4 regions of the Enteroscipio rubneri genome follow, and region 1 is predicted to be linked to each of the others. Evidence: predicted binding sites of a transcription regulator. Region 1 holds the regulator's gene; each other region holds the start of a gene.
The links. The regulator HrcA, encoded in region 1, represses chaperone genes, less so after heat shock. The targets are predictions, from matches to a motif close to TNTTAGCANNCNNNNNNNNNGNNTGCTAANA.
Positions count from the first base shown of each region.

Region 1 (7,356 bases):
TGCGTTTTCCCCGCAGCGCCAGCATGTCGCATGGCGCTGCACGACGTGAAAGACAGGATATGACCGACCCGAATCTCATCCGCAACTTCTCCATCATCGCGCACATCGACCACGGCAAGTCCACGCTCTCGGACCGCATCTTGGAGCTCACGGGTACCGTGGCGCACCGCGACATGCAGGCGCAGCTGCTCGACAGCATGGACATCGAGCGCGAGCGCGGCATCACCATCAAAAGCCAGGCGGTGCGCGTGGACTACACGGCCGACGACGGTCAGACCTACCAGTTCAACCTCATCGACACGCCGGGCCACGTGGACTTCACCTACGAGGTCTCGCGCTCGCTCGCCGCATGCGAGGGCGCCGTACTCGTGGTGGACGCCACGCAGGGCGTCGAGGCGCAGACGGTGGCCAACGCCATGATGGCCATGAACGCGAACCTCGAGATCATCCCGCTCATCAACAAGATCGACCTGCCTGCCGCCGATCCCGACCGCGTGCGCAGCGAGATCGAGGAGGGTCTCGCCATCCCCGCCGACGACGCCGTGCTCGCCTCCGGCAAGACCGGCGCGGGCGTGCACGATCTGCTGGAGGCCGTGGTATACAACATCCCCGCGCCCACCGGCGACCCCGATGGGCCGCTGCGCGCGCTCATTTTCGACTCGTACTTTGACCCCTACCGCGGCGTGGTGGCGCTCATCCGCGTGGTGGATGGCTCGCTCAAGAAGGGTGACCGCGTGCTCATGATGGCCACGGGCACCGAGGTGCTCGTGGAGGAGGTGGGCGCGCGCCGCCCTGCCGAGACGGCTATGCCGCAGCTCTCGGTGGGCGAGGTGGGATACCTGGTCACAGGGCTTAAAGACGTACGCCAGGTGAAGGTGGGCGACACGATCACCGCCACCGCACGCGGCGTGTCGGAGCCGCTGCCGGGCTACCGCGAGGCCAAGCCGATGGTGTTCACGGGCCTGTTTCCCATCGACGGCGACCAGTACGAGCCGCTCAAGGAGGCGCTCGAGAAGCTGTCGCTCAACGATCCTGCGCTGGTTTGGGAGCCGGAGAAGTCGCACGCACTCGGCTTTGGCTTTCGCGTGGGCTTTCTGGGGCTGCTCCACATGGAGGTCATCAAGGAGCGCCTCGAGCGCGAGTTCGGCCTGGACCTGTTGGCCACCGCGCCGTCCGTGGAGTACCACGTGTACCGGGCCGGCGGCGAGATGATCAGCCTGCACTCGCCGCAGGAAATGCCCGACCCCGGCGAGATTGAGCGCATCGAGGAGCCCTACCTCAAGGCGAAGATCCTCATCCCGCCCGACTACGTGGGCGCGGTCATGGAGCTCACCACCGCGCGGCGCGGCACGTTCGTCACCATGAACTACCTCTCGCCCACCACGGTGGAGATGATCTGGGAGATACCGCTGTCGGAGCTCATCATGGATTACTTCGACAAGTTGAAGTCCAACACGAAGGGCTACGCCAGCCTCGACTACGACTTCGACGGGTACAAGCCGAGCAAGCTCGTGAAACTGGACATCCTCCTGTCTGGTAAGCCGGTGGACGCGCTGTCGTTCATCATCCACAAGGACAAAGCATACGACCGAGGGCGCATGCTCACCGAGAAGCTGCGCGGCATCATCCCGCGCCAGATGTTCGAGGTGCCCATCCAGGCCGCCATCGGCGGGCGCGTGCTGGCTCGCGAGACGGTGAAGGCGAAGCGCAAGGACGTGCTGGCGAAGTGCTACGGGGGCGACATCAGCCGCAAACGTAAGCTGCTCGAGAAGCAGAAGGCCGGCAAGAAGCGCATGAAGAACATCGGCAGCGTGGAGGTGCCGCAGGAGGCGTTCATGGCGATTCTGAAGGTGGACGACTGATGAGCAAGAAAGACGATTTCGATTGGTTGGACGACCCGTTTGACGAGAAGAAGGCCGCACGGCAACCTGAAGGCATGAGCGGCCGCGCAAAGGCGGCGGTGGGCTGCGGGTGCCTCGTCGCCGTCGTGGGCTTCGTGCTGCTCGTGATCTTCTCGTTGGTGAATATGGCCGACATCCTGGCGGGTTAGGATGTCGACGAAGGAGAAGCGCATGTCGATCGACCCCATCATCGAACTCATGCTCGAACTGCGTTCCGCCTGCTCTTTCAAGGACGCACCCATCGCGCGCGAAGACCTTGAAGCCATCGCGGCCTGCGGGCGGCGGACTCCTTCTACGTACGGCCGTCGAGAAAGGACGTTCGACGCGTTCGACGCGCCGGCGCGCGGCGAGGAGCACGATGCGTGCGCGCTGGGACGCGCAGCCGCCCCTGGCAGAATCAGCGATCACGCAAGATTCGTGGCATGGGCGTAGACGGCATGTTCGATTACTTCCGGCAGCATAGGATCTTGCTGGCGCCCATGGCGGGCGTGAGCGACGAGGCGTTCCGCGCCCTCTGCCGCGAGCAGGGGGCCGACCTCGCCTTCACCGAGATGGTGTCGGCGAAGGGGCTCTCCTACGCCAACGAGAAGACGCGCCATCTGCTGCGCCTCGCGCCCGGCGAGGACCAGGTGGCCGTGCAGCTGTTCGGCCATGAGCCGGACACCATGGCCGAACAGGCCGCATGGATCGAGCAGGAGATGGGGGAGAGCCTCGCCTACCTCGACGTCAACATGGGCTGCCCCGCGCGCAAGATCGTGTCGAAGGGCGACGGCTCGGCGCTCATGAAGGATCCGGCCCTCGCCGCCGCCATCGTGCGCGCCGTGAGGGCGGCGGTGAGCTGCCCGGTGTCGGTGAAGTTCCGCCGCGGGTGGGCGATGGGCGAGGAGACGGCTCCCGAGTTTGCGCGCCGCATGGAGAACGCGGGCGCGTGCGCCGTGGCCGTGCACGGGCGCTTCGCCGAGCAGCTTTACCGGGGCAGCGCCGATTGGGGCGCGATCGCGCGCGTGAAAGAGGCCGTGGCCGTGCCCGTCGTCGGCAACGGCGACGTGCGCTCGGGCGCGGATGCGGTGGCGATGGTCGAGCGCACCGGCTGCGACGCCGTGATGATCGCGCGCGGCGCCGAAGGCAATCCCTGGGTGTTCGCGCAGGCCAAGGCGGCGCTCGCGGGCGAACCCGAACCGCCGGCGCCAAACGCGGGGGAGCGCGTCGCCATGGCGCGTCGCCACGCGCGGCTGCTTTCAGAGCGGGAGGGCAAGAACATCGTGCGCATGCGCAAGCATGCCATGTGGTACCTGGCCGGGCTCCCGGGAGCCTCGGCGGCGCGGGCGAAGATCAACGCGTGCGTGTCGGTGGAGGATTTCGACGCCGTGTTCGACGAGCTGCTGGATTATGGGGGTCGTCCGCGTGAGGCGGGGTCGGCGGGCACGCCGTGCTCGGACAGTCCTCGCTTCGCTGCGGAACTGCGCGCGGCATGCCCGCCGACCCCGCCTCACGCTGCTCTTCCGCCATCCTGAGCGAGCGGAGCGAGTCGAAGGGTCCGTCTAAAAACAATCGCACTGTTCTCCCGGCGGGAGGAGGCTCCTGGAAGCCTTCGGCTGGGGGGAGGGGGAGGAGACTTGCGTTATGCCCCATGATCCGTACAAGGCTTTGTACCTGCATCTGCCGTTTTGCGTGAAGAGGTGCGCTTACTGCGATTTCGCGACGGCTGCCGTGCCGGCGGACTCGCCGGAGATCGACGCGTACGTCGAGGACCTGTGCCTCCAGATCCGCCGCAAGGCGAAGGAGGGGGAGCTCAGCGCGATCGAGACGGTGTATCTTGGCGGGGGCACGCCCTCGCATGCAGGGCTCTCGCGGTTGTCGATGCTCTTGTACACGCTGTCGCTCTCGATGCGCCTCGAACCCGATGTGGAATGCACGATGGAGGCGAATCCGGAGAGCCTCACCGAGCGCATGGTGCGCGACATTTGGGCGCTCGGAGTGAACCGTCTGTCCATCGGCGTGCAGAGCTTCGACGACGAAGTGCTGCGCATCCTTGGGCGGGCGCACGACGCGGACGCAGCTCGACGCGCCGTCGAGGCCGCTCGAACGCGCTTCGAGAACGTGAGCGTGGACCTCATATGCGGCATTCCCGGACAGTCAACGGAAAGCTTCGAAGCGAGCGTACAGGAGGCCGCGCATCTCGGCGTCTCGCACGTGAGCGTGTACCCGCTTACCATCGAGCCGCACACGCCGTTCGACGCTGCGGTGCTCTCGAACGAGCTGGAGGAGCCTGACGACGACGTGGAGGCCGCGCACATGGAAGCGGCCGCACGCGTGCTCACCGAGGCGGGATTCGCACGCTACGAGGTTGCAAGCTACGCGCAGCCCGGCTTCGCCTGCCGTCACAATATCGCATACTGGACAGGAGTGCCGTACTTAGGGCTTGGCCGCTCGGCCGCAACGATGACGCAGAACGCGGAGCGGCGCATGCGCATGCAGGACGGGCGTGCAACCGACGATCTCGATGCGCGCCAGATGGCCGCCGAGGATCTCATGCTGGGCATGCGCATGTCGCAAGGTGTTTCCGACGCGCAGGTGAAGCAAGCCGAAGCACTCGGCCTCGCAGCGGATGAGGCGTTCACCGAACTTTCCGAGCAGAGCCTCGTAGTTCATGAAAATGGCCGCTGGCGCCCCACCGAGCGCGGATGGCTCTGCGGAAACGAGCTTTACGGCCGCTTGTTCGACTTGGCATAGAAAGTAGCGCAAGGCGGGGAGGCGGTTCGGAGCAGCGGGCAGCGGGGAACTGTCGAGTTTCTCCACATTTCAGCGCTTTCGTTAGCACTCTCCCGCCTCGGCTGCTAGAATGATGCGTCGGCATCGTCGAGGAGAGGACGGCCTGCCGCACGTCGCCGCCGCGCAGCATGCGCGCCAGCGACGCTCGGGGCAGGATTCGGAGGAGAGAGGAAGGTGGAGAAGCGTGCTATCGGACAGGCGGCAGCGGGTGCTTGCGGCCCTTATCGAAGAATACGTTGCACGCGCTCTACCCGTGGGTTCGCGTACGCTCACCGAGCGCTATCAACTGGGGGTGAGCCCCGCCACTGTGCGCAACGAGCTCTCCGTGCTCGAGGACGAGGGCTATATCGCTCAGCCGCATACCTCGGCCGGCCGTATCCCGACCGATCACGGCTACCGAGCTTTCGTCGACAACCTTCTTGAGACCGATATGGGGAATGACGACGTCCGCTATGCGGAAGTCGTCGACGAGCTGCGCCGCAGCGCGAGCGAGCTCGACTCTCTTTTGGGTCGGACATCGACGGCCCTTACGCGCCTCACAGACTGCCTTTCGATCGTTCTCGCTCCTTCGGTGCTGAATCTGCATATCAAGCAGCTCTCGCTCGTGTCGCTCAATCCTCACCGAGCTCTCGTGGTGCTCGTCACCGAAGACGGCCAGGTGTTCAACCGTCAGATGGAGTTCGCCGAAGAGGTGGCCGCCGAGGATCTCGCGCAGGTTCAGCGTTTCCTGGGCGATGTGTTCACCGGCAAGACGCTGCACGAGATCGAGGACGGCCTCGGCGCGGGGATGGTGGAGGCGTTTCGCGACCCTCTCGTTCGCATGGCGCTCGACGAAGTGCTGTCCTGCCTCCAGGAAAGCTCATCGTCGCGGGCGCGACGGCTCGGGGTGTGCTCGCTTCTCACGAAGCCCGAGTTCAGCCAGTCCCAAGCTCTGCTGCCGGTCATGCAAGTGCTCGAGGACGATACCGTGCTGCTGCACATTCTCGACGACGCGGCTGCCGGCGGGGCGGGGCCCACGGTTCGCATCGGTCGGGAGAACGAAGCGGAGGAGCTGGCGGGCGTGTCCGTGGTCGCCAACCACTACGGCCGGGGTGAATCGGCGGGCATCGTAGCCGTCATCGGACCCACGCGCATGGATTATTCCAAAGTGATCAGGGCGGTTCGCATTGCAAGTTCCGCCTTGGAGGACGTGTAAAAACAATGGAGAGCGACAGGGGACGAAGCACGTTGCCTTGTCGACGAGGAAAGGTAAGACACGCAGATGGCCAAGGATCTGTACGAAGTTCTCGGCGTTTCCCGAGATGCGACCGAAGACGAGATAAAAAAGGCGTTCCGTCGCAGAGCTCGAGAGCTGCATCCCGACGTGAATAAAGCTGCCGATGCTGAGGATCAGTTCAAGGAGCTGAATGAGGCCTACGACGTGCTTTCGGACCCGCAGAAGCGCAGCGCTTACGACCGTTTCGGCACGATTCCCGGAGCAGCGGGCGGCGGCAGCCCCTACGGCGGCGGTTACGTGGACTTCGAGGATCTGTTCGGCGGCGGCTTCGGCATGGGCGACATCTTCAGCTCGTTTTTCGGCGGGCAGGCTACCGGGCGCACGCCTATGCGCAAGGAAGGTCGTGACATGGGCGTGGGCTTGCGCTTGACGCTTGAAGAAGTCGCGGCCGGCGCCAAGAAGGAGATCGTCTACGATCGTCTGGCCCCGTGTCCCGACTGCGAGGGCTCGGGTCTGGGTCCTGACGGTCGCGAGATCACCTGTCCCGACTGCCGCGGCCAAGGCCGCGTGGTTAGCGTCCAGCATACATTCCTCGGCGACATGCAGACCTCCGCCACGTGCAAGACCTGCGGCGGCACGGGGCATACGATCGAGAACCCCTGCCCTGAATGCGAGGGCCAAGGCCGCGTTCCTGACAGGCAGCGGGTGACGGTGGAGGTGCCGGTAGGCATCCGCGACTCGCAGCAGCTGCGTCTTTCCGGATTCGGAGAGGCGGGCATGCACGGTGCGCGCCCAGGCGACCTCATTGTAACCTGCCGCATCCAGCCCCACGAGTTCTTCGAGCGCGACGGCGACAACTTGCATGCACGCGCGAACGTCTCCATTGTGCAAGCAGCACTCGGCGCCGAAATCGAACTCGACGGCATTTTCGAGGACGAGAAAGTGCTCGTCCGCATTCCCGAGGGATGCCAGAACGAGCAGGTCGTGCGCGTGAAGGGCTACGGCATGCCGAAGTTCCGCAGCGAATCGCGCGGAGACATGTTCGTACATGTGAACGTCGTGGTGCCCAAGAAGGTGACGAAGCGTCAGCGCGAGTTGCTGGAGCAGTTGGCCGAGGAACTGGGCGAGGACGTGGCCGAGGAGCGGACGCCGTTTCAGAAGCTGCGCGACGCGTTCAACTAGCAGGTAGCGATGTCCCTGCAGCATTTTTACCTTGAAGATCAGGTACTAGGTGAAGAGGTCGGCGAAGTGTTCCCGCTGCGCCTCTCGATCGATGACGCGAAGCACGCCCGCGTGCTCCGGCTCGCATCAAAAGAGCATATCGCGGTAATCGATGCGGTTCAGGATTATTTCGAATGCGAGGTTGTCGCTTTCGATGACGCGCTCCCGCTCGTGCGCATTGCGCGACGCTTCGAAGCGGAGCCGGACGGCCCGACCGTCCTGCTCGTGCAGGGTCTTGCCAAGGGC
Region 1 is NZ_CAWVIN010000002.1:707,468-714,823, reverse strand. It holds gene lepA (translation elongation factor 4) at 60-1,862, shown strand; gene ABGT83_RS06555 (hypothetical protein) at 1,862-2,050, shown strand; gene ABGT83_RS06550 (hypothetical protein) at 2,073-2,333, shown strand; gene dusB (tRNA dihydrouridine synthase DusB) at 2,324-3,415, shown strand; gene hemW (radical SAM family heme chaperone HemW) at 3,525-4,634, shown strand; gene hrcA (heat-inducible transcriptional repressor HrcA) at 4,858-5,868, shown strand; gene dnaJ (molecular chaperone DnaJ) at 5,935-7,071, shown strand; gene ABGT83_RS06525 (RsmE family RNA methyltransferase) at 7,081-7,356, shown strand, end outside.

Region 2 (7,356 bases), on a different contig from region 1:
CATGGTGGCGTACCGCACAGAGAAGCAGACCGCCCGCGAGTGGGACGACCCCATCTTCGCCCTGTCGCGCCAGTTCGTCGAGGCGGAAGACATCGTCATCGGCGCGCCGTACTGGGACCTTTCGTTCCCGTCCGCGCTCAAGATCTACCTTGAATATGTGAGCGTATGCGACCTTGCGTTCCACTACACCGAGGACGCGCGCTGCGAGGGCATCTGCAAGGCGCGCCGCCTCACCTACATCACCACGTGCGGCGGCTTCGTCGAAGGCGCGAACTACGGATACGAGTACTTCTGCGGCATTGCCAAGATGTTCGGCATCCCGGAGACGAGGCTCGTGGCGGCTGAGGGGCTCGACATCGTCGGCATCGACGTGGAGGCGCGGCTGGATAAGGCGCGCGAGCAGATCGCCCAGCTCGGCTAAGCGAGCGCGCTTCCGCCGCGCGAACTGCTAGCGCCGTCGAGCGAACGCCTCCAGCACGAGCTGGGCGCGGGTGCCGATAGGGGTCGTGTTCTCGTCCAAAAAGCGCGGGACGTCCTCGATGGCCAACTCGAACGGCTCGATGAACTCCGACGGCTCGGGTTGCGCATCCGATGCCTTCTCCACCTGTGCGAACACGACGTGCACGCTCTCGTCGGTGAGTCCGGTGGACGAGAAGCCGGCCTGCGGCAGAGGGTCGAGCGCATCGTCGCCCAGGTCGGTCCGCAGCGCATAGCCCGTCTCTTCGCGCAGCTCGCGGTCGACGCAGTCCCGTAGATGCTCGCCTTCTTCGACGAGACCTGCGGGAAAAGCGATGCACCAGCTGTTCAGCGGATAGCGGAACTCGCGGATGAGCAGCAGCGTGCCGTCCGCCGTCTGCGGCACGATGCACACCGCATCGGCCGTGGGCGCCGCTCCTGCAGCGCGGCCTTCGAGGCTTCGACAGTAGTCGTCGAGCTTCTTGCGCGAAGCGCTTTCGTACTCGTAGCGCGTCCCGTCGGGCAGCTCGTAGGTGAGGACGTACTTGTTTATCCATCCCGACGAGACCTGACGGATGTCTTCGAGCTGGGGAGATGCGGAATCGTTGACGGACATGGGGATTCGCTTTCGTCGAAGGAGTGTATGCGTTGCAGGTAGTATACCAGGCGTTTTAGGTACGCGCTCCAAGCGGGTCGGGATCGTCGGCATCGCTCGCTAGAAGTCGAATGCGACGCCCACGTCGGCGGCGATGCAGAGATCTGCCTGCCGATCCCGTGGGGTAGGGGTGCGGTTGATGATGACGAGTCGGTTCCCCGTGAAGTAGTCGATGAGCCCGGCCGCGGGGTACACTGCCAGCGACGTGCCGGCCACCACGAGTAGATCAGCCTGTTGGATGGCTACCAGGGCGCCTTGCAGCACCGCCTCGTCGAGCGGTTCCTCGTATAGCACGACATCGGGCTTCACGATGCCGCCGCAGGCGGGGCACCGTGGCACGCCGTCGGCCGCCTCGGCGCGCAGGGCGAGCAGCTGTTCGACGGTGTAGGGAGCCCGGCATTTCCGGCAGTAGTTGCGCAGCACGCTGCCGTGCAGCTCGAAGACGTTCTTGCTGCCAGCTTCCTGGTGAAGCCCGTCGATATTCTGCGTGACCACGGCGGCGCACGCGCCCGCCCGCTCGAGCTCGGCCAGCTTGCGGTGCGCCTGGTTGGGCCGCGCGTCGAGCGCGATCATGCGCTCGCAGTAGAAATCGAAGAACTCGCGCGGGCGCGCGTCGAAGAAGCTGCGGGATACCATCTGCTCGGGAGGGCAGGGGTACTTCTGGACGAACAGCCCGTCTGAGCTACGGAAATCGGGGATGCCGCTTTCGGTTGACACGCCCGCGCCGCCGAAGAACACCATGCCGCCTACAGGCGTCTCGGCCACCCAGCGCCGAAACGTTTCGAGGTCGCGACTGGTTTGGCTGCGCGGTTGTTCGGCCATAGTGCCTCCTGCAAAAAGCCGTTTCCTTCACGAAAAGCTCGCGGTTCGTTCCTCGGGGCGCATCATAGCATGCGGGGCTATGCACGCGAGCAAACTTCAGGGCGAAGTCCGGCTCTGCGTTCGTCAATGATCATAGGAGGGCGTGCGCCGCAGTGAAAATCCGATAATCTATGGTGTAGCGCGCCAGCAGGCGCAATGTACTTTAGAATAAAACGAACCGAACCCTTCGAGGGTCCGGTTCGTTTGAAAAGATGTTTCGATGCACCTCGGACGCCGTATTGCAGGCGCGCGGGCATCCTGCGGATTAGCCTTCGATGGCGATGGTCTTCTTCTCCTCGAGCTTGGGCTGCTCCTGCTTCTTGGGCACGTCGATCTTGAGCACGCCGTCCTCGAAGCGTGCCTTGATGTCGTCTTCCTCGATATCGTCGCCGACGTAGAACGTGCGGCTGCACTTGCCGCTGAAGCGCTCCTTACGGACGAACGTGCCCTTCTCGTCCTTGTCCTCGGATTCGCTCTGCGTTTGAGCGGTGATGCTGAGGTAGCCGTCCTTCAGATCAGCCTGGACGTCGTCCTTCTTGAAGCCGGGCAGATCGATGGTTAGCTCGTAGCCATCGTCGGTCTCTTTGATGTCCGTGCGCATGAGCGTGGGCGCCATCTTCTGCATGGACTGCATCGGGGCGGATGCGGCGTCGAAGAATGCGTCGAACGGATCGGTCATCAGCTCGCTCAACAGGTTGCGGTTCCTTCTCATCGGTACCATCATGGCCATATCGATCATCTCCATTTCGTGTGCGGCTCGGATTCTCTGAAGTGCTCAAAACGAGCGTAGGAAATCTAAGCCTTTCTCTATATGATTTTCTGTACGACAACGTTATAAATCCGACAATTAGCACTGTCAACCGGCGAGTGCCAAAAGTTACGGTTTCGTCAACTTCGCCATAGTCGATCTCGAAGCGCATTCTGGCTGCACGTCCGTCCGACGCTTCGAGGTTTTAACGCATGGTATCCCGTGCCCGGAGCTTCGCTCCGGCCGAGCATACGAGGCTGCTAAAGCGACAAACCCCCGGCAGGCCGCCGTCAAGCAGCAAGCCTCCCCGCACAACTCGCCATCAGCGGCGAGCCCTCGCAACGCGCTTGTATGCCGCCGTTTCTTATCGTCGCGCGGTCGTTTCCCATGTCCGTGCGGTTCCGACGGCTTGCGCTCGAAGGCGGCTTGCATCTTCATCGCCGATCGCGCTTGCGCGCCGTAGGACCGGTGCGAGGGAATGCCATGCGCGAGTTGTTGTTCTATACTGAGATGCGTGCGAGCAGATGATGAGCGCACAAGAACGGGATACGCCCCGCACGAAAGGAGACCGGCTTTGACCACGATCGGCATCATCTCCGACACGCATGGAAAGCTTCCGAGCGAGGCGCTGGCGGCCATGGCCGACGTCGACTACATCATCCACGCAGGCGATATCGGCGGGCCCTCCATCCTGCGCGAACTCTCGGAACTCGCGCCTACGATAGCGGTGCTCGGCAACAACGACTTCGATGAGTACGGCTCCTCCGTCCAACGTTTCGCTCGACCCGTCATCGACGGTGTGCGCTTTCTCGTGGCGCACTACCCACGAGATGTGCGCATCAGTTTCGCGGGCGGCGGAGGCGTCGCGCCGGGCGATCCCGTACCGCAGGTGCTCGTACACGGTCACACCCATGTTCCCGAGCTGCTTACAGGCAAGGAAGCGCGCCCGGCCGATCTGCTCATCTGCCCCGGTGCGGTGTTTCGTCAGCGCGGCGGGTTTCCTAAATGCACGGGGCGCATGCTTGTCGATGATGGTCGCGTGCTGGGCGCGCGCATCTCGTCGCTGGACGGTGCGACCGTGTTCGAAACAGGTGCGCTCGACAAGCTGCCACGGGCTTGAGCCTCGTTCTCGGACGTTACGAGGCTTCGGTACGCGACTGCGATGCGACTGTTCTCGCCAATGCATGCCGTTGCAGCGCCCGCCTGCTTCGTAGTATCGCGTAGCAGGCGAACACGGCGGTGTACACGCTTAGGCTCACCAGGGCCGTCTCCTTGCCGGACAGGGCCGACGGCAGCAGAAGCAGGGCCAGATGCACGTACATGAGCAGGTAGAACGGATAGGCGAGACGCTGGACACCCTTCCAAGCGGACGGCTTGAGACGCTGTTTGACCGCCAGCAGCGACGTGGCCAGTAGGATAGCCATGAGTGCAACGAGCGCCGTGGCGAGAGCCAGCGACAGCGCTAGATTCACGGTAGGCGTCGCGGCGATGGTAGGCACGTACGAGGCGGCGTAGAAGGCGATGTGCCCGACGACGAAGATGCACGCCATTACGGAAAGCTGCCTTCTGACCGCCATGATTCGAAGCCTCAAACGGGAGGAGTCTTCAAGCGCGCCTGCGAACATGACGATAGAGAAGAGCACGAAGGCCAGTGCGCAACGCTGCACGAGCGGTAGGAAGTACGGCCAGAGGCCGCCCGTCGCGTTGGATGCCGATCCGAAAAAGTACAGGGCAACGAGTGCGGCGGATAGCGCATAGAACAATCCGGGATAGCGCTTCAAGGGTCGTTCGCATACCGCAAGCAACGCGACTGCAACAACGAGCGCGATTAGAAACCTCATGACCAACCCCCTTTGGTCGATGGATGCTGTCATACTATCATAGTATAGAAAGGTTGGCAATGGGTTTGAAAACGCGCTGCTCACTGCCAAAATTTGGCATGATCAACTCGATATTATCCTTAAAATAGATAGTACAAGCAGGGTATTTGCGTTGACTGTCCTAGAGGCGGGTGATAGTATGGCCGCAGGGGAAGGTATCATATGAAGATATGACGGTGTCACATGCACTGATCTTTCCCGTGTCGTGGTTGGAATTGTCGGGGGGACGATTCGATCAGGGGGCGTCTCCCGGACGCGATCTAGAGGGGGTCAGACGTGGACACGACATTGACGCGGCGAAGTTTCGTCAAGTGGGGAACGGCTACGGCTGGAGCGGCGGCGCTCGTGGGCTTCACGGGCTGCGCTTCATCCGGAGGCGAATCCGGAGGAGGCCAGCAGGGGTCCGAAGCTGCCGGCGAATGGAAGACCGGCGCGTGCATGAACAACTGCAGCTGCGGATCTTCGCGCTGTCTGCTGCGGGTGTACGTCGAGGATGGCGTTCCGCTGAGAATCCGCACCGACGAGCAGGATGAAGACACGATCGAGGTGCCGCAGCGGCGTGCATGCCCGCGCGGTCGCGCCCAGATCAGCAATATGATGTCTCCGGCGCGCATCAAGTATCCCATGAAGCGCAAGGGCTGGAGCCCGGATAATCCGAACGGCGAGATGCGCGGCAAGGACGAATGGGAGCGCATTAGCTGGGAGGAAGCGCTCGACTATATCGCGGCCGAGATCAAGAAGACCCTCGACCAGTACGGCAACAGGGCCATTCTGTGCGCGGCATATGACGACATCGGTGACACGTACTTCGATCCGGTCGTCTGTATGTTCAACCTCCTCGGTGGCGCGGTGCATCACGATCTGGGTACCGTCTCGCTCGGCTCGTGGCCGCTCCCCGAGATGTTCATGACGGGCGGTATGCTGGCGGCTCCCGACGCCTTGAGCGTGGCCGACAGCGATCTGCACATCCTGTTCGGTTGCAACTGGATGGCGAACAAGGGCGGCAACACCACCTACCAGCTCGATTATGCTCGTCAGCAGGGCGGCAAGATCATCATCGTCGATCCATGGCTCAACCAGACCGCACAAGCGGTGGCCGACGAATGGGTGGCTATCCGTCCCGGCACCGATACGGCGTTCTGTCTGGGCATGGCCTATCATCAGATCGAGAACAATCTGTTCGATCAGGAGTATCTCGATACGTACTGCGTCGGGTTCGACGCCGAGCACATGCCCGAGGGCGCTCCTGCCGAAGACAACTTCAAGGATTACGTGCTGGGCACGCACGACAGTGAACCGAAGACGCCCGAATGGGCCGAAGCTATCTGCGGCGTGCCGGCCGCGCGGATCCGCGAACTCGCGGAGGAGCTTGCCGGTGCCGAGAACGTCAACTTCTTCGCAGGTCAGTCGACTACGAAGATACCCGCAGGTGAAATGTTCGCCCAGGTGTTCTACACGCTCGCGTTCATGCACGGCGGCATGGGCACGCCGGGCAACTACGCCTCGTGGGTCGGGCTTCATGAGGGCATGTCGGGAGCCCCCTATGTCACTGCGGGCGATTCCTCGAACGGCGCACAGAAGAACCCGGTCAATCCGCTCACGCCGCCTTCGCTCATGGTCACGCCCAATTTCGCCGAGATTCAAGATCCCGGTTCGTGGGAGAAGATCGACTTCACCGAATGCTGGCAGTCCATCCTCGACGGCGCCTATGGTCGGGATATCTGGCCGGGCGGCAAGAAACCGCTCGACATCCATCACATCTACAGCGGCGGCTATGAGAACTCTTTGAACTCGCTGCCGAATGCAAACGCAGGCATCGAGGTGTTCCGCAAGGTCGACTTCGTGTGGGGCGCCAATCCGTTCTTCGATCCATCGCGCCAGTACTGCGACATCGTGCTGCCCGTGGCCACGTGGTGGGAGAAGGGCAACCTCGCTTGGACCAACAACTCCGAGACGGTATTCTGGGCCGATAGGATCATGGAGCCGCTCTACGAGTCGAAGCCTGAAGGATACATTGCCGAAGAGCTGTGCAAACGTCTCGACCTCGATCCCAAGGCTGCCAACACGATGACCGACGAGGAGCGCACATACGCTTCGCTTGCGGGTGCGGCCTATCTGGTCGACGGCGCGACGATGGATTACCAGCCGCTGCTCACCATCACGCAGGAGGACATCGACGCGCTCGGCGTCGAGGGCGCTCCGCAAGAGGGTATCATGACCGTGGCCGAGCTGAAGGAGAAGGGTTGCTACAAGGCGCAGCGCTCGAAGGGCGACAAGCTGACGAGTGTGCCGTGGAGCGCGTTCTTCGCCGATCCCGCGGCCAATCCGCTACCTACTTCGACGGGCAAGTTCGAGATCTACTGTCCGACGCTGGCTGCCATCGTGAACTCGCTCGGCTACTCGCAAATCTCCCCGATCGGCAAGTGGCAGATCGGCGACCCGGAGCAAGGCCAGGGCACGCAGACCGATGAGTATCCGCTGCTGCTATGGACGCCCCATTCGCTGCGCCGCGCCCATACGGTCAACGACAACGTGGTGTCGCTGCGCGAGGCGTTCCCGCAAGAATGCTTCATGAGCTCGGTGGACGCCGAGGCGCGTGGCATCAAGAACGGCGATCTGGTGCTTATGACCAGTCCTCACGGGCAGGTGCTGCGCCCGGCAAAGGTAATGCCTACACTCGTCCCCGGATCGGTGGCGCTGCAGGATGGCGCTTGGATCCAGATCGACGAGGCGACCGGCATCGATATGGGCGGCGA
Region 2 is NZ_CAWVIN010000003.1:286,538-293,893, reverse strand. It holds gene ABGT83_RS08525 (NAD(P)H-dependent oxidoreductase) at 1-421, shown strand, start outside; gene ABGT83_RS08520 (NUDIX hydrolase) at 449-1,072, opposite strand; gene ABGT83_RS08515 (NAD-dependent protein deacylase) at 1,172-1,933, opposite strand; gene ABGT83_RS08510 (Hsp20/alpha crystallin family protein) at 2,238-2,702, opposite strand; gene ABGT83_RS08505 (metallophosphoesterase family protein) at 3,295-3,840, shown strand; gene ABGT83_RS08500 (ferric reductase-like transmembrane domain-containing protein) at 3,857-4,561, opposite strand; gene ABGT83_RS08495 (molybdopterin-dependent oxidoreductase) at 4,877-7,356, shown strand, end outside.
Region 2: ABGT83_RS08510 (Hsp20/alpha crystallin family protein) is a predicted target of HrcA. The motif match lies at 2,818-2,848, and genes of this name have one in related genera.

Region 3 (7,356 bases), on a different contig from region 1:
TGACCATCAAAACCGACGAGGAGGGCCGCCTGGACGAGGCGGGCACGCGGGACGTGAGCGTGGCCGTGGAAAACGAGAGCCGCTCCACCAAGGCGGTGCGTCTGGCGCTCTACGAGACCACCGACGACCAGCGCCTGCTCGATGAGGTGGTCCTCTCCCTCAACGGCCAGAACATCAAGCAGGCCGTGGGCGGCGCTTCCGGTGAGGTGCTCCTCACCGGATCCATCCGGCCCGGGGAGGCCGATACGCTCACGATGTCCGCCTCGCCCATCGGTCCCGCGCAGACCATCAGTGCGGGCACAAGAAGCGTCCGCACCGTCATCAAGGCGACAGTTTCGTAAAGCGCGTTTGAAAGGAGCGGACAGACATGGCTCGCACGGATAGGAAGACGCTCGAGAGGACCAGGATGCGCGTGCTTGCGTACCTGGCCGTCCGCGCGGAGGAGAACTCCGGCCAGGGCACGTCCTTCGGCCTGATGACGCGCTCGCTCGCGCTCACCGAGGGCCGCGTGCGCAGCGCCTGCCGGGCGCTGCAGGGCGAGGGGCTTATCGTGGTGGAGGCGCGCTTCGACGAGGACGGGGGCCAGCGGGCGAACCGCTACGTCCTCACGAAGGCCGGCTACGAGGTCCTCCAAGACGAGATCGACGCCGCCGCCCGCAGGCTCGAGGTTCGCCCCGGGCCCGTCGAGGCCCGCAGGCGGGAGGGCCCGCGCCGCGACGAGGCTCCCCGCAAGCCGGACGGGCGGGATGTGGGGCGACGGCCGTGCCGCGAGTGAAGTCGTCGGTGTCGGCCGGGCGCGAGCTGGCGGTCCTGGCCTGCGTGCAAGCGCACCTAGACGGGCCGCGCGGCGCGGTCGTGTCCATCGCGAACGTCGCCGCGAAGACGGGGCTTTCCGCCTGCCAGGCGCGCTGCGCCCTGCAGCGCCTCGTCCGCAAAGGCGCGCTCGACGCGACCCGGCGCACCCACCCCAACGGCGCCTCGGCCGAGAACTCCTACCGGATCACCCGGGCCGGCCTCGCCCTGCTCGAGACTGCCGAGCACGCCGCCGGCTGCGAAGGGCGGCCCATCCCGAAAACACAGGGGGGACTTTCCCCGCACGAGAAAGGAAACGTTTTATGAAAGCATCGAATCCCGCCCGCGCGGTGATCGCGACGGCGCTTGCCCTAAGCTGCGCGATCGGGCTGGCTGGCTGCGGCGGCGCCGCACCGGCCGCCACCGTGAACGGGACGCCCGTCGCCGAGGAGACCGTCGCCGCCTACATCGACGACTTCCGCGCGACCTCGTCGCTGGAAGACGACGGCGCATGGGCCACGTGGCTGGCCGACAACGGCTACACCCCGCAATCCGTCCGCCAGGAGGTGGTGGACTACTACGTCGACGAGGAGCTGGTGCGCCAGGCGGCCCACGAGCGCGGCGTGTCGGCCGACGCCGCCGAGGTGGACGAAGCCGTGCAGAAGGCGAAGGAGGGCTACGAGTCCGACGAGGCCTGGCGCGAGGCGCTCGCCTCCTCGCACACGACCGAAGAGGCCTACCGCGCCCAGGTGGAGCTCTCGCTTCTCAAGACGGCGCTCGCCGACTCCTTCGCCGAGGCCGCCGCACCTGACGACGGGCAGCTGCTCGAGCGGGCCGCCGGCTACGACGGGGCCAAGCGCTCCTCGTGCATCCTGTTCGCAGCCGATGGCGCCGACGAGGCGCAGCAGGTGCGCGCCGCCGTCGAATCCGGCGAGGTCCAGTTCGCCGACGCCGCCGACGAGCGCGCCGCCGACGAGGGTGCCGCCGCCGGCGGCGACAGGGGATGGGACGCGCTCTCGCCGGTGGGGGAGGCCTACGCCGAGGCGCTGGCCGGCCTGGAGGCGGGCGAGGTAAGCGAGCCGTTCGAGACCGAAGAGGGCGTCTGCCTCGTCATGTGCACCGATGAGTTCGACATCCCCGAAGGCGGCCTGACCGAGGTCGGCCAGGTTCCCGAGGCCCTCCTGGAGGCTGCGCGCGCCTCCTTCGAAAGCGAAGCCTCCGACGGCGGCTACCGGGACTGGTTCGCCGATTTCAAGTCGAAGGCCGAGATCGTCGTCAACGACATGCCCGAAGACGCCTCCTACAACGTGGAGGTCCCCCAGGAATCCGAGTAGCCCCTCGGGCCCCGTGGGCCCGCCCGGGAGGGCACGGGACGGGCCGCCCTGCCCGTGCTCGGGGCCGCGGCGTCCTGGGCCGACTGGTCCTCGGGGCCGCGGCGACGCTCCCGGGCGCACAATTGCACGTTGTATCTGGTTGACCTGTGGGAGGCGCGGCGCCGGCGGTTTGCTATACTTGACGAATCGAAACGCCGTTGAAGGGGGAGCCATGAGTGTCACGTATACCCGCGAGATCATCGATGTCACCGAAGGGCCGCGCAACTATGTTAAGGACGTGCTGGTCGACCCGAGTTGCATGGGGGAAACGTGCCGATTGTTCGCCCAGCTCACCGTCGCGCCGCACAGCGAGCTGCCAACGCATCAGCACGTTGGCGAGGCGGAGGCGTACTACATCCTGAGCGGAACGGGCACCTACAATGACAACGGCGTCGAACGCCAGGTCTCGGCAGGTGCGGTCACCTTCTGCGACGACGGTGAATCGCACGGCCTGGTCAACGATTCCGACGAGCCGGTGGTCCTCATCGCGCTGATCATCGGCAAATAACGTCGCCGTCTCACCCTCCTGCGGGTGTACCTGCACCGACTCTCGCTCGAAGGCGAAGAAAGGGCGCGACATGCCTGCTGCATCACCAGCCATCCTCGCGGTCGGGGCCATCATGGTCGACCTCGTCTGCCATATGCCGCGGCTTCCGCAATCGGGCGAAGGCGCGGTCGCGGAAAGCGTGCGAGCGCGCGTGGGCGGCTGCGCCTTCAACTCGGCGAACATGCTGCGCCAGCTGGGAGTGCCGCATACGCTGTTCGCGCCGGTGGGCGAGGGGATATTCGCTGGCTTCGTCGAGCGCGAATTGCATGCGCGCGGCCTTGAAGCCCTGCGCGTACCCGCGCGCGGCGATGGCGCCGTGCTCGACAGCGGCGGGTGCGTATGTTTGGTCGAACCGGACGGCGAGCGGACGATGCTCACCTTGCCCGGAATCGACAGGCACTTCGAGCGCTCTTGGTTCGACGAACTCGACCCAAGTTGCTTCGGCTACGGTCTTGCAAGCGGATACGAGATCGAGGGGGCGGGCGGGGACGCGATCATCTCCTTCTTCGAGGATCATGCTGACATCCGGCTATACTATGCGCCCGGGCCGCGCATCCTGGGAGTGGGGCCCGCAAAGACAGCTCGCATCAACGCGCTACACCCTGTGTGGCATCTCAACGATCAAGAGGCGCGCGCCTATACGGGATGCTCCTCGCTCGAAGCGGCGGGCCTCGCCATCGCGCAAGAATGCGGGAACGCGGCGGTAATCACGGCCGGAGCTGCCGGAGCCTCCGTGTTCGCCGACGGCTCCTGCACGACGGTGGTGGCCGAGCCTGTGGACGTGGTCGACTCGATCGGAGCGGGGGATGCGCACCTGGGGGCGCTGGTCGCAGCGCGCGCCGCTGGTCGGACATGGAAAGACGCGCTTGCCATCGCGAACTGCGCCGCGGCGGCCGTCTGTCAGGTCGAGGGCGGCGTGCTGGATGACAAGACGTTCGCGAGCCTGGGCATACGCGTGTGATCTGCGGATGGAGCATGACGTGTCGAAAGCTTCGTATATTCTGGGATTGAACATTGCCGCTGAGCGCACGGCGCAGGGTATGACGCAAGAGGAGCTGGCCGTCAAGGCGGGTCTGCTCTGCGAAGAGCTGGCCCGCATCGAAGCGGGTGCAAGCGACCCTCGGGTATTCTCGATCGTGGAGAGCATCGCGGATGCTCTCCACGTAGAGCTTCCGCTTCTGCTGAAGGGCATGTAGCACTGCAGCGCCTGCACCGGGCGAAGATCGTATGGAATGGTCGACCCGACTGCTTGACATGCCCAAAGCTCCGACTACAATCTCCTATTAGCACTCGAAGGTCTAGACTGCTAATGCATGAAAGGATGCGACGCGAACCATGCGCAAGTTCAAGACAGAGAGCAAAAAACTGCTCGATCTTATGATCAATTCCATTTACACGAACCGTGAGATTTTTCTGCGAGAGCTCATCTCCAACGCCTCCGACGCGGTGGACAAGCTCTACTTCAGAAGCCTCACCGACAAGGACGTCCAGCTTGGCAAGGACGAGCTGGCCATTCGCGTGAGTTACGACAAAGATGCCCGAACGGTCACGGTCAGCGACAGCGGCATCGGCATGACCAAGGACGAGCTGGACCGCAACCTCGGCACCATCGCGCACTCCGATTCGCTTGCTTTCAAGCTGGACAACGCCGAGGCCCAGGGCGACGACGTGGATATCATCGGCCAGTTCGGCGTGGGCTTCTACAGCGCATTCATGGTGGCCAAGAGCGTGCGTGTTGTGTCGCGCGCCTACGGCAGCGACGAGGCCTGGGCTTGGGAAAGCGACGGTGTCGAAGGCTACAGCATTCAGGAGGCCGAGCGCGCGGGCCACGGCACCGACATCATCCTCACGCTCAAAGACGACTCTGAGAATGACACGTACGATACCTTCCTTTCGGAGTACGGTCTGAAGAGCCTCATTAAACGCTACAGCAACTACGTGCGCTATCCCGTGCAGATGGAAGTGTCCAAGTCGCGCGAGAAGCCGAAGCCCGAGGACGCCGGCGACGACTACACGCCTGAGTACGAAACGTATTTCGAGTTGGACACCATCAATTCGATGGTTCCCATTTGGAAGAGGAACAAGTCCGAGGTCGCCGAAGAGGAGTACAACGAGTTCTATAAGACCGACTTCCACGACTTCGCCGACCCGGCGCGCACGTTCAGCGTCCATGCCGAAGGCGCGCTTTCCTACGACGCGCTGCTGTTCATTCCCGGACGCGCTCCTTTCGACCTGTACAGCAAGGATTTCAAGAAGGGCCTTGCGCTGTACAGCTCCAACGTGCTCATCATGGAGAAGTGCGAGGAGCTGCTGCCCGATCACTACAATTTCGTGCGCGGCGTCGTTGACAGCCAAGACCTCACGCTCAACATTAGCCGCGAGACGCTGCAGCACAACAGCCAGCTGCGCGCCATCGGACGGAAGATCGAGAAGAAGATCACGTCCGAGCTGCAGAAGATGCGCGACAACGATCGCGAGGAGTACGAGAAGTTCTTCGAGAACTTCGGCCGTGGTCTGAAGTTCGGCATTTACACGAGCTACGGCATGCTGAAAGACCAGCTGGCCGATCTGCTGCTGTTCTACTCCGCAAAGCAGGAGCGTTTGGTCACGCTCCCCGAGTATGTCGAGGCCATGCCCGAAGGCCAGAAGGCCATCTACTACGCTGCGGGTGAGAGCATCGATCGTTTGGGCAAGCTGCCCGTCGTGAAGACGGTGCTCGGGAAGGGCTATGACGTTCTGCTGTGCACGCAGGATGTCGACGAGTTCTGCTTCCAGTCGATGATGACGTACGGCCCTGAGCCAGAGCTTGACGCAGAGGACAAGCCGATCGAGGGCACGGGTCCGAAGGAACTGAAGAACGTGGCGTCGGGCGATCTCGATTTGGCCTCCGAGGAGGAGAAGAAGGAGGCCGAGGAGGCTGCGAAGGAGAACGAGGCGCTGTTCGCGGCCATGAAGGACGCACTCGGTGATGCGGTGACCAGCGTGGCGGTGTCGTCGCGGCTCACCGATGCGCCCGCCTGCATCTCGGCGGCCGGCCCGATCTCGCTTGAGATGGAGCGCATCATGGCGCAGATGCCCGACGGCGGCGAAGCTCCGAAGTCGGAGCGTGTACTCGAGCTCAACGTGAAGCATCCCGTGTTCGACGTGCTGAAGGCTGCGCAGGAGGCCGGCGATGCCGATAAGGTGAAGCTCTACGCCGAGGTCCTCTACAATCAGGCGCTCATCGTGGAAGGAATGCCCATCGACGATCCGGTAGCCTATGCAAACGCCGTCACGAAGCTGATGGCCTAGGACCCGGCGAATCCTGAGCACGGACACATCTCGCCGGCGCACGACGATAATCCGGGCGTTCAGCATACGCCCTGCAAGCACATGGGCGCGACTCTTGCGGAGCGCGCCCTGTTTGCAGTGCGCGGCATATCGGGTCGTGGAAAGGCGGCCGCTTCTGTAGAAACTTCCCCCGACGGGCCGCTGACGGTCGGATGACATCGACCGGTCGAGAGGTGGGGCCGATAGGGCTTTGGGTACCCTGCGCACTAGCGCGTCTGCAAGGCGCGCTCCCGTAAGGTATGTGGCAGGAGGCCCGGCATGTACGAAGATCTGCACGATAAAACAGCGGTAGTCACCGGAAGCTCGAAAGGACTCGGCGCATCCATCGCGCAGCGTTTAGGCGCCGAGGGCATGAATATCGTGGTGAACTATCACACCGATGAAGAGGGCGCCCGCGCAACGATTCGGGCTATCGAGGATGCCGGAGGCGCCGGAACCGCGATTCAGGCGGACGTCTCTTCCGAAGCGGGTATCCAGGCGCTCCGCGACCATGCGCTGTCCTCGTTCGGAGGCATCGACGTATGGGTGAACAACGCGGGAGTCGAGAGCGAGATGCCGTCGGATGAGCGCACGGTCGAAGAATGGCAGCGCGTCATCGACGTGAATCTGACCGGCGTGTTCATCGGCAGCCGTTGTGCGGTTCGCCACTTTCTGGAGTTCGGCATGTCGGGCGTCGTCATCAACCTGTCGTCAGTGCACGAGGCCATTCCGTGGCCGCACTTCGCGGACTACGCTGCCAGCAAAGCGGGGGTGGGCATGCTCACCAAAACGCTTGCGCTCGAGTATGCCGATCGCGGCATCCGCGTGAACGCCATCGCGCCCGGCGCCATGAACACGCCCATCAACGCGGCGAAGTTCGCCGACCCGAAAGCACTCGCATCCACCGAGAAGCTCGTGCCGATGCATCGCATCGGCGAGCCCGAGGATGTCGCTGCGGCAGCCGCATGGCTCGCCTCCGAACAGGCAAAGTACGTGACCGGCATCACGCTTTACGTCGACGGCGGCATGACGCTTTACCCCGGTTTCCAATACGGCGAGGGCTAGAGCTTTCCGCTGGGCGCCCGGCAGCGCCCGCGGATGGAAGAAGGCTGCCCGAAGGCGCCGTCGCATGCCCTTCGTCAGGGAAGGAGGCTGCTCGAAGGCGCCTTCGCGCACGTTTCCGTTTTGACGGCGCCTTGTTCGCAGCGGTTGCCCCAGGAGTCGATGATCGCTCCGTTGCGGAACACGCAGATGATCTCGCAGCGGTTCGCGCACTTCTGGCATTCCACTTCGCGCGTTGCGAACTCGAACGAGCGCAGCGCGTCGAAGTCGAAC
Region 3 is NZ_CAWVIN010000003.1:429,531-436,886, reverse strand. It holds gene ABGT83_RS09120 (hypothetical protein) at 1-341, shown strand, start outside; gene ABGT83_RS09115 (hypothetical protein) at 368-775, shown strand; gene ABGT83_RS09110 (hypothetical protein) at 763-1,119, shown strand; gene ABGT83_RS09105 (peptidylprolyl isomerase) at 1,116-2,126, shown strand; gene ABGT83_RS09100 (cupin domain-containing protein) at 2,338-2,673, shown strand; gene ABGT83_RS09095 (PfkB family carbohydrate kinase) at 2,744-3,673, shown strand; gene ABGT83_RS09090 (helix-turn-helix domain-containing protein) at 3,693-3,908, shown strand; gene htpG (molecular chaperone HtpG) at 4,048-6,003, shown strand; gene ABGT83_RS09080 (glucose 1-dehydrogenase) at 6,301-7,086, shown strand; gene ABGT83_RS09075 (acyl-CoA dehydratase activase) at 7,161-7,356, opposite strand, start outside.
Region 3: htpG (molecular chaperone HtpG) is a predicted target of HrcA. The motif match lies at 3,994-4,024, and genes of this name have one in related genera.

Region 4 (7,356 bases), on a different contig from region 1:
GTATGATGGAGGCGCGCATCGCCGAGATCAGCCGCATCCTGTCGGAGGCTACGGTGGTCAATACGCCGAAGCGCTCGAACAACGTGCACATCGGCTCGACGGTGACCGTCGACATGGGCGGCCGTGAACGCGTGTTCACCATCGTGGGCGGCGCCGAGAGCGATGCCGCCGCCGGCAGAATATCGAACGAATCGCCGGTGGGCTCGGCGCTTTTGGGCCACAAAAAGGGCGACAAGGTGGAAACGACCGGCCCGACCGGTCGCGAGATTGTCATGACCATTACTAAGATCGAGCACTAGGGTTTCGTCGGCCTGACGGCCGCCGGAACTTCTTGACGCTGCGGCCCGCCGTCGCACCCGATCTTCGCGCGATGCTGCGGGCTTGCGTACCCAGGTACGCAACGCCTGCGCCATCTCCCGAATTTCGGGTGCGACGGCGGGCCTCGCTGACTTACTACGCCAACCTGCGCGGTTGGTTTTCGCGCTTCGCGCGAAGGGCTTGGCCCTGGCGGGCAAGCCTCGCTATGCGGGCTGTACGAGATTGAGGGGCTGAACAATGAGCGACATCAACGACACGACCACCACCGGACAGATCATCGAGGACGATCCCGTCGCAGTGCGCCTGGCCAAGCGCGATGCGCTGCTGGCGGCTGGCAAGGATCCGTACGGTCACGCGTTCAAGTACTCGCACCACCTGGCGGACCTGGCCGCCCAGTACGAGGGCCTGGAGGACGGCGCATCAACCGAAGACGAGGTGCAGGTTGCCGGTCGCATCATGGCGAAGCGAGACCAGGGTAAGATCGCTTTCCTCGAACTGCGCGACTCGACGGGCGATATCCAGCTGTTCTGCCGCATCAATGCGCTCGACGAAGACGCATTCGCCGAGCTCAAGAACCTCGATGTGGGCGACTGGATCGGCGTCGCGGGCACTATGATGCGCACGAAGCGCGGGCAGCTGTCTGTGGCTATCCAGTCCTTCGAGCTGCTGTCCAAGAGCCTTCGTCCGCTTCCCGAGAAGTTCCACGGCCTGGCTGACAAGGAGACGCGCTACCGTCAGCGCTATGTCGACCTCGTCATGAACCCCGAGGTCAAGGATACGTTCGAGAAGCGCTTCAAGATCGTTGCCGCCATCCGCCGTTATATGGAGGATCAGGGTTTTTACGAGGTGGAAACGCCCTTTCTGCATCCTATCCTAGGCGGTGCGAACGCCAAGCCGTTCGTCACACATTTCAATGCGCTCGACCGCGACTACTACCTGCGCATCGCTACGGAACTGCCCCTCAAGCGCTTGCTTGTGGGCGGGTTCGAAAAGGTGTTCGAGATCGGGCGCCAGTTCCGCAACGAGGGCATGGACCCGTTCCACAACCCGGAGTTCACCACCATGGAGGCTTATCAGGCGTTCTCCGATCTCGAGGGCATGATGGAGCTCACGCAGGGCTACATCCAAGCCGCGGCGCAGGCTGCGTGCGGTACGTTGCAGATCACCTACCAGGGACAGGACATCGACCTGTCGGGCGAGTGGCGCCGCGCATCCATGATCGAGCTGGCCACCGAAGGAGCAGGCGAGCAAGTGAACTTCGAGCGCACGCGCGACGAGCTTGCGTCTATCCTCGAGCGTAACGGCGGGCATGCCGATGCGACGTGGGGCAAGGGCAAGCTGATCGCCGAGATTTTCGAGGCTGTGGCCGAGGAGAAACTCATTCAGCCCACCTTCGTTATCGACCATCCACTTGAGGTGTCGCCGCTGGCCAAGAAGAAAGCGGGCAATCCGGACCTCACCGAGCGCTTCGAGCTGTTCATCTGCGGGCACGAGTACGCCAACGCTTTCGGCGAGCTGAACGATCCAGTTGACCAGGCCGAGCGTTTTCGTGCGCAGGTGGAGGCGAAGGATCTCGGCGACGATGAGGCCATGGGATACGACGACGACTACGTGCGCGCGCTCGAGTACGGAATGCCGCCCGCCGGAGGCGTGGGCTTGGGCATCGACCGTCTGGTGATGCTGCTCGCCGACGCGCCGTCCATTCGCGACGTGTTGCTTTTTCCTCACATGCGCGATGAGGCGCCTGCGGGCGGGCATCCGCGCGGCGGTGCCGCGCCGGCGGCTTCGGCCCAGGCCGCAGCGATCGCTCCTATCAGGCCGGCCGTTCCCATCGATTTCTCGAAGGTGGTCGTCGAGCCGCTGTTCGAGGACGAGGTCGATTTCGACACGTTCAGCAAGTCGGACTTCCGCGCCGTGAAGGTGAAGGAGTGCGTGGCCGTTCCCAAGAGCAAGAAGCTGCTGCAGTTCACGCTCGACGACGGCACGGGCGCCGACCGCGTCATCCTGTCCGGCATCCATGCCTACTACGAGCCGGAGGAGCTGGTGGGCCGCACGCTTATCGCCATCACCAACCTCCCGCCGCGCACTATGATGGGTGTCGACTCGTGCGGCATGTTGCTTTCGGCCATCCATGAGGAGCCGGGCGAGGACGGCGAACCCGAGGAACGCCTCAATCTACTGATGGTGGACGACCGCATCCCCGCCGGCGCGAAGCTGTACTAGCTTCCTGTCAAGAAGCGACCTCGATGAAGGAAGCTGCCCGTCGAAAGAGGTGCAGTCGAGGGGGTCCAGCATAGCAGCGTGGTTCATGATGCCTCCTCCGTGCAGGCACGGAGGCTTCGCGGGTCCGACTCGGGTCCCTGCACGTGTGCAAATGCGGAACCTGCTGCTCTGCGCTGGAGGGCGGATCGGGCCGTCCTTGCGCCGCGACCGTCTCGAGTCCTGTCCAGGCGCTGATTCGCGAACGGCACGCGTTACGCATCTTCTGCGAATGCCTCGCGCGAGGGCGGGGCCGTCCGAGGACGAGACTCCTCCGCCAGCGAACGGGTTCTCGACATTCGCCTACGTTTCGGCTCCTCGTCAAAAGCGAGCACGTTCGGAGTCATCCGCCCGCTCGAACGCGCGCCGTGCGAGGTCGTGGTACGATGGCTCCGTCGCGCGTGAGCGCAAGTTATGGAGCACGCGTGTGCGGCAGCCACCGCGTTGGCACTCTCTTGACGAGAGTGCTAGCATGTACTACGAAACACAAGAAGCTCCGCGAGAATCGAGGCTTTAGATGTCATTCGAGAAATTCACGGACAAAGCGCGTAAAGTGCTTGTCCTTGCTCAGGATGAGGCACGATCGCTTCATCAACCCTATGTGGGCACCGAGCACATTCTGCTCGGTCTTATCCAGGAGAAAGACGGTTTGGCCGCCCAAGCGCTCGAGCGCCTGAACGTCAAGTACGACGCCGTGGTGCAGGCCATCCGTCAAGTTGTGACCATCGACGAGGATACCGACGTGTCCGGGCACCTCTCCTTCACGCCGCGCGTGAAGCGCGTGCTTGAGAACAGCCTGCGCGAGGCCATGCAGATGGGCCAATCCTACATATCCACCGAGCATTTGCTGTTGGGCATCGTGCGCGAGGGCGACGGAACGGCGCTCGAGGTGCTCACGCGCCTGGGCGTCTCGGGCGACGATGTGCGCTCGGCGCTCAACGACCTGGTGGGGCAGAGCCCGGTGTACGCCGGCCGCAACCCGTTCGACCCGAACGCTGGGTCGTCGGACAGCGTGCTCAAGGAGTTCGGCACCGATCTCACACAGAAGGCGCGCGACGGCAAGCTCGACCCGGTCATCGGCCGTGCAGGCGAGATCGAGCGGGTCATGCAGGTGCTCTCCCGCCGCCAGAAGAACAATCCGCTGCTTATCGGCGAGCCGGGCGTGGGCAAGACCGCCGTCGTCGAGGGCCTGGCGCAGCTCATCGTATCGAACCAGGTGCCTGACATCCTGCGAGGCAAACGTCTGTTCACACTTGATGTGAGTGCGCTCGTTGCGGGCTCCAAGTATCGCGGCGAGTTCGAGGAGCGCCTGAAAAAATGCATCAAAGAGGTTATGGATGCGGGCGACATCATCCTGTTCATCGACGAGATGCACACGCTCATCGGGGCCGGTTCGGCCGAGGGCTCGATCGACGCCGCTGCCATCCTCAAGCCGCCGTTGTCGCGCGGTGAGATCCAGGTGATCGGCGCCACCACCATCGACGAGTACCGCAAGCACCTGGAGAAGGACTCCGCGCTCGAGCGGCGCTTCCAGCCCATCACCGTGGGTGAGCCGAACGAGGAGCAGGCGCTGCGCATCATGGAAGGCCTTCGCGACCGGTACGAAGCGCATCACCAGGTGCACTTCACCGACGAGGCCCTACAGGCGGCCGTGGCGCTGGCCGACCGCTACATCCAGGACCGCTTCCTGCCCGACAAGGCCATCGACGTGCTTGACGAGGCCGGCGCGCGCATGCTCATTCGCAACATGACGCTGCCGAAAGAACTGCGCGACCTTGACGACGAGCTGCGCAAGCTTCGCGGAGAGAAGGATACCGCCATCGCTGCGCAAGACTTCGAGCGCGCCGCCCAGCTGCGCGATCAGGAGTCCGAGCTCAAGTCCAAGCGCGAAGAAGCCGAGAAGAAGTGGGAGGAGGACGCTCAGAAATCCATCCACCAGGTGACGGTGGAGGATATCGCTGACGTGGTGTCCATGACCACGGGCGTGCCGGTGTCGAATCTCACCGAGGCTGAGACCGAGAAGCTTCTGCGCATGGAAGCCGTGCTTCACGAGCGCGTGGTGGGCCAGGAAGAGGCCGTGACGGCGCTCTCGAAGGCTATCCGCCGTTCGCGCTCGGGTCTGAAGGACCCGAAGCGCCCCGCTGGTTCGTTCATTTTCCTCGGCCCTTCAGGTGTGGGTAAGACGGAGCTTTCCAAGGCGCTGGCCGAGTTCCTGTTCAACTCCGAGGACGCGCTCTTGAGCTTCGATATGTCCGAGTACATGGAGAAGCATAGTGTCTCGCGTCTCGTGGGTTCGCCTCCGGGCTACGTGGGCTTCGATGAGGGCGGCCAGTTGACGAAGGCCGTGCGTCAGCGTCCTTACTCGGTCGTGCTGTTCGACGAGATCGAGAAGGCCCACCCCGATGTGTTCAACATCCTGCTCCAGATCTTGGAGGAAGGCCGCTTGACCGACGCGCAGGGGCGCACGGTGGACTTCCGCAATGCGGTCATCATCATGACGTCGAACGTGGGCGCCCGCGAGATCGCGGAGCCGACGACCCTGGGCTTTTCGGTCGAGGAGCATGCTGGCCTCTCCGACAAGGAGATCAAGAGTCGCGTCATGGCGGAGATGAAGAAGCTGTTCCGGCCCGAGTTCCTAAACCGCATCGACGAGATCATCGTGTTTAAGTCGCTCAACGACGAGCAGATCGAGAAGATCGTCGAGCTCATGGTGGCCGATTTGCGCGAACGCTTGATCGAGCAGAATATGACCATCAACTTGACCGAGGCGGCGCGCAAGCTCATCGCGAAGGAAGGCACCGACGCGACGTTCGGCGCGCGGCCTCTGCGCCGGGCCATCCAGCGTTTGCTGGAGGATCCTCTGTCCGAGGAGATTCTCGAGGGCATGTGGACGAGCGGTTCGGTCATCGACGTGGATGCCGTGGACGGCGAGCTGGTGTTCTCGGCGGGTTCGGGATCAATTCCTGCGCCGCGCAAGCGCGACAGCATCGCCCGGGAAGCGGAGCTTCTGCTGACGAACTACGATTTGGGCCATGCCGGTGTGACCGGTGGTGGCTCGATGTCCGGTGGAGCCGCCGACTAGGCATCCGAGCGTTCGCGAGGGCCGTCCGAGAGGGCGGCCCTCGTCGCTTTCAGGGGATGATCGGCATAGCATATGGCTCGCCAAGCCGCCAAACGAGATTTGTCGTATACTAATGCGCATCGCAAAACGACCCGAGAAGGACGATCATGCCGAAAACAATCGATCCCGTTTTCTCCCCCGAGGTGCTGGGCGCTGCCGAGCTGGCCATGGGCGATTTCGACTTCGATGCGCTCACGCAGACGATTGGCGGGCTTAAGGGGGAGGTCGACAAACATCCGCAGACGGCGGCTATCATCTTGGCGGGGGGCACGGGAGAGCGTTTCGGCAAAGAGGGCGGCAAGCAGTTGGTCGAGATTGCAGGCAAGCCTATTCTCACCTGGTCGGCCGAGGCCTTCGATGCGGTGGGGGATATCGGCCTCATCGTTATCGTGTGCCCTGAGGACCGCCAGGCGGAGTACTTGAAGCACGCGATCGATCCGTTCCCGTTCGTCACGCCGGTGGTGATGGCCCCTTCGGGTCCGAGTCGCCAGGAATCGGCATTTTCCGGTCTCGAGTTCGTTCCTGAGGACTACGAATACGTCGTTCTGCACGACGGTGCCCGGCCTCTTATATCGCCCGATCTCATCGCTCACACCATTGCGACCCTCAAGGGCAACATTGATTGCGATGGCGCAATCGTGGCTCATCCGGCCGTCGACACGCTCAAGGTGGTCGAGAACGGGGTGATCGTGGGCACGCCCGATCGCAGTGTGTTTTGGAACGCGCAGACGCCGCAAGTGTTTCGCGCGGGCATTTACCGGCGCGCACACGCCTCGGCGCTTTCAGACGGTTTTGTTGGCACCGACGACTCGTCGCTTATCGAGCGGCTGGGCGGGCGCGTGCTCGTGGTTGAAGGCAAGCGCGACAACATCAAGCTCACCGTGCCCGAGGACTACCTCATGCTGGCTGCCGCTGTTCGGACCATGTACATGAAGGGCGGGGAAGAATGAGCATCCGCGGAAGGCGATGCGGCAATATCCCGCCGCTCGGACGGTCCTGCTCGCACGAAACGCCCGCTGGACGTTTCGGCTCGTGCGGAACTCGCTTGGCGGACGTTGCCGCATCGTCTGCGCATGCTGAGATCGGAGGAAGCGAATGATGCAGCCTGCGACGTTCGATCCGACTTCGCTGCGCGTCGGGCAGGGGTACGACGTGCACGCGTTCGCCGAGGGGCGCAAGCTCATCTTGGGTGGCGTGAACGTTCCCCATGTCCGCGGGCTGCTGGGCCACTCCGACGCCGACGTGCTGGCGCATGCCGTTGCCGATGCGCTGCTCGGCGGCATACGCGGGGGTGATATCGGCAAACTGTTTCCCGATACCGATCCGGCCTATGCGGGCGCCGACTCGCTCAAGCTGCTGGCTTCTGTGGCGGGGAAGGTGCGCGCCGAAGGCTTTCAGATACTCGACGTGGATTCCGTCATTGCCGCCCAGGCCCCCAAGCTTGCGCCGTATCGTGAGGCCATGCGCGAGAACCTTGCGCGCGCTATGGGCGTTGCGGTGGAAAACGTGGGCGTGAAAGCCACCACCACCGAGCAGCTGGGCTTCGAGGGCCGCGAAGAAGGCATATCGGCGACGGCGGTCTGCCTGCTTTGTCGATGTCGCGAGTTCTGAAACGCGATCCTGCAGCCCGTCCACGCTCCTCGCTTTCCACCGAACGA
Region 4 is NZ_CAWVIN010000001.1:113,175-120,530, forward strand. It holds gene greA (transcription elongation factor GreA) at 1-299, shown strand, start outside; gene lysS (lysine--tRNA ligase) at 556-2,541, shown strand; gene ABGT83_RS00470 (ATP-dependent Clp protease ATP-binding subunit) at 3,095-5,659, shown strand; gene ispD (2-C-methyl-D-erythritol 4-phosphate cytidylyltransferase) at 5,806-6,648, shown strand; gene ispF (2-C-methyl-D-erythritol 2,4-cyclodiphosphate synthase) at 6,794-7,309, shown strand.
Region 4: ABGT83_RS00470 (ATP-dependent Clp protease ATP-binding subunit) is a predicted target of HrcA. The motif match lies at 3,020-3,050, and genes of this name have one in related genera.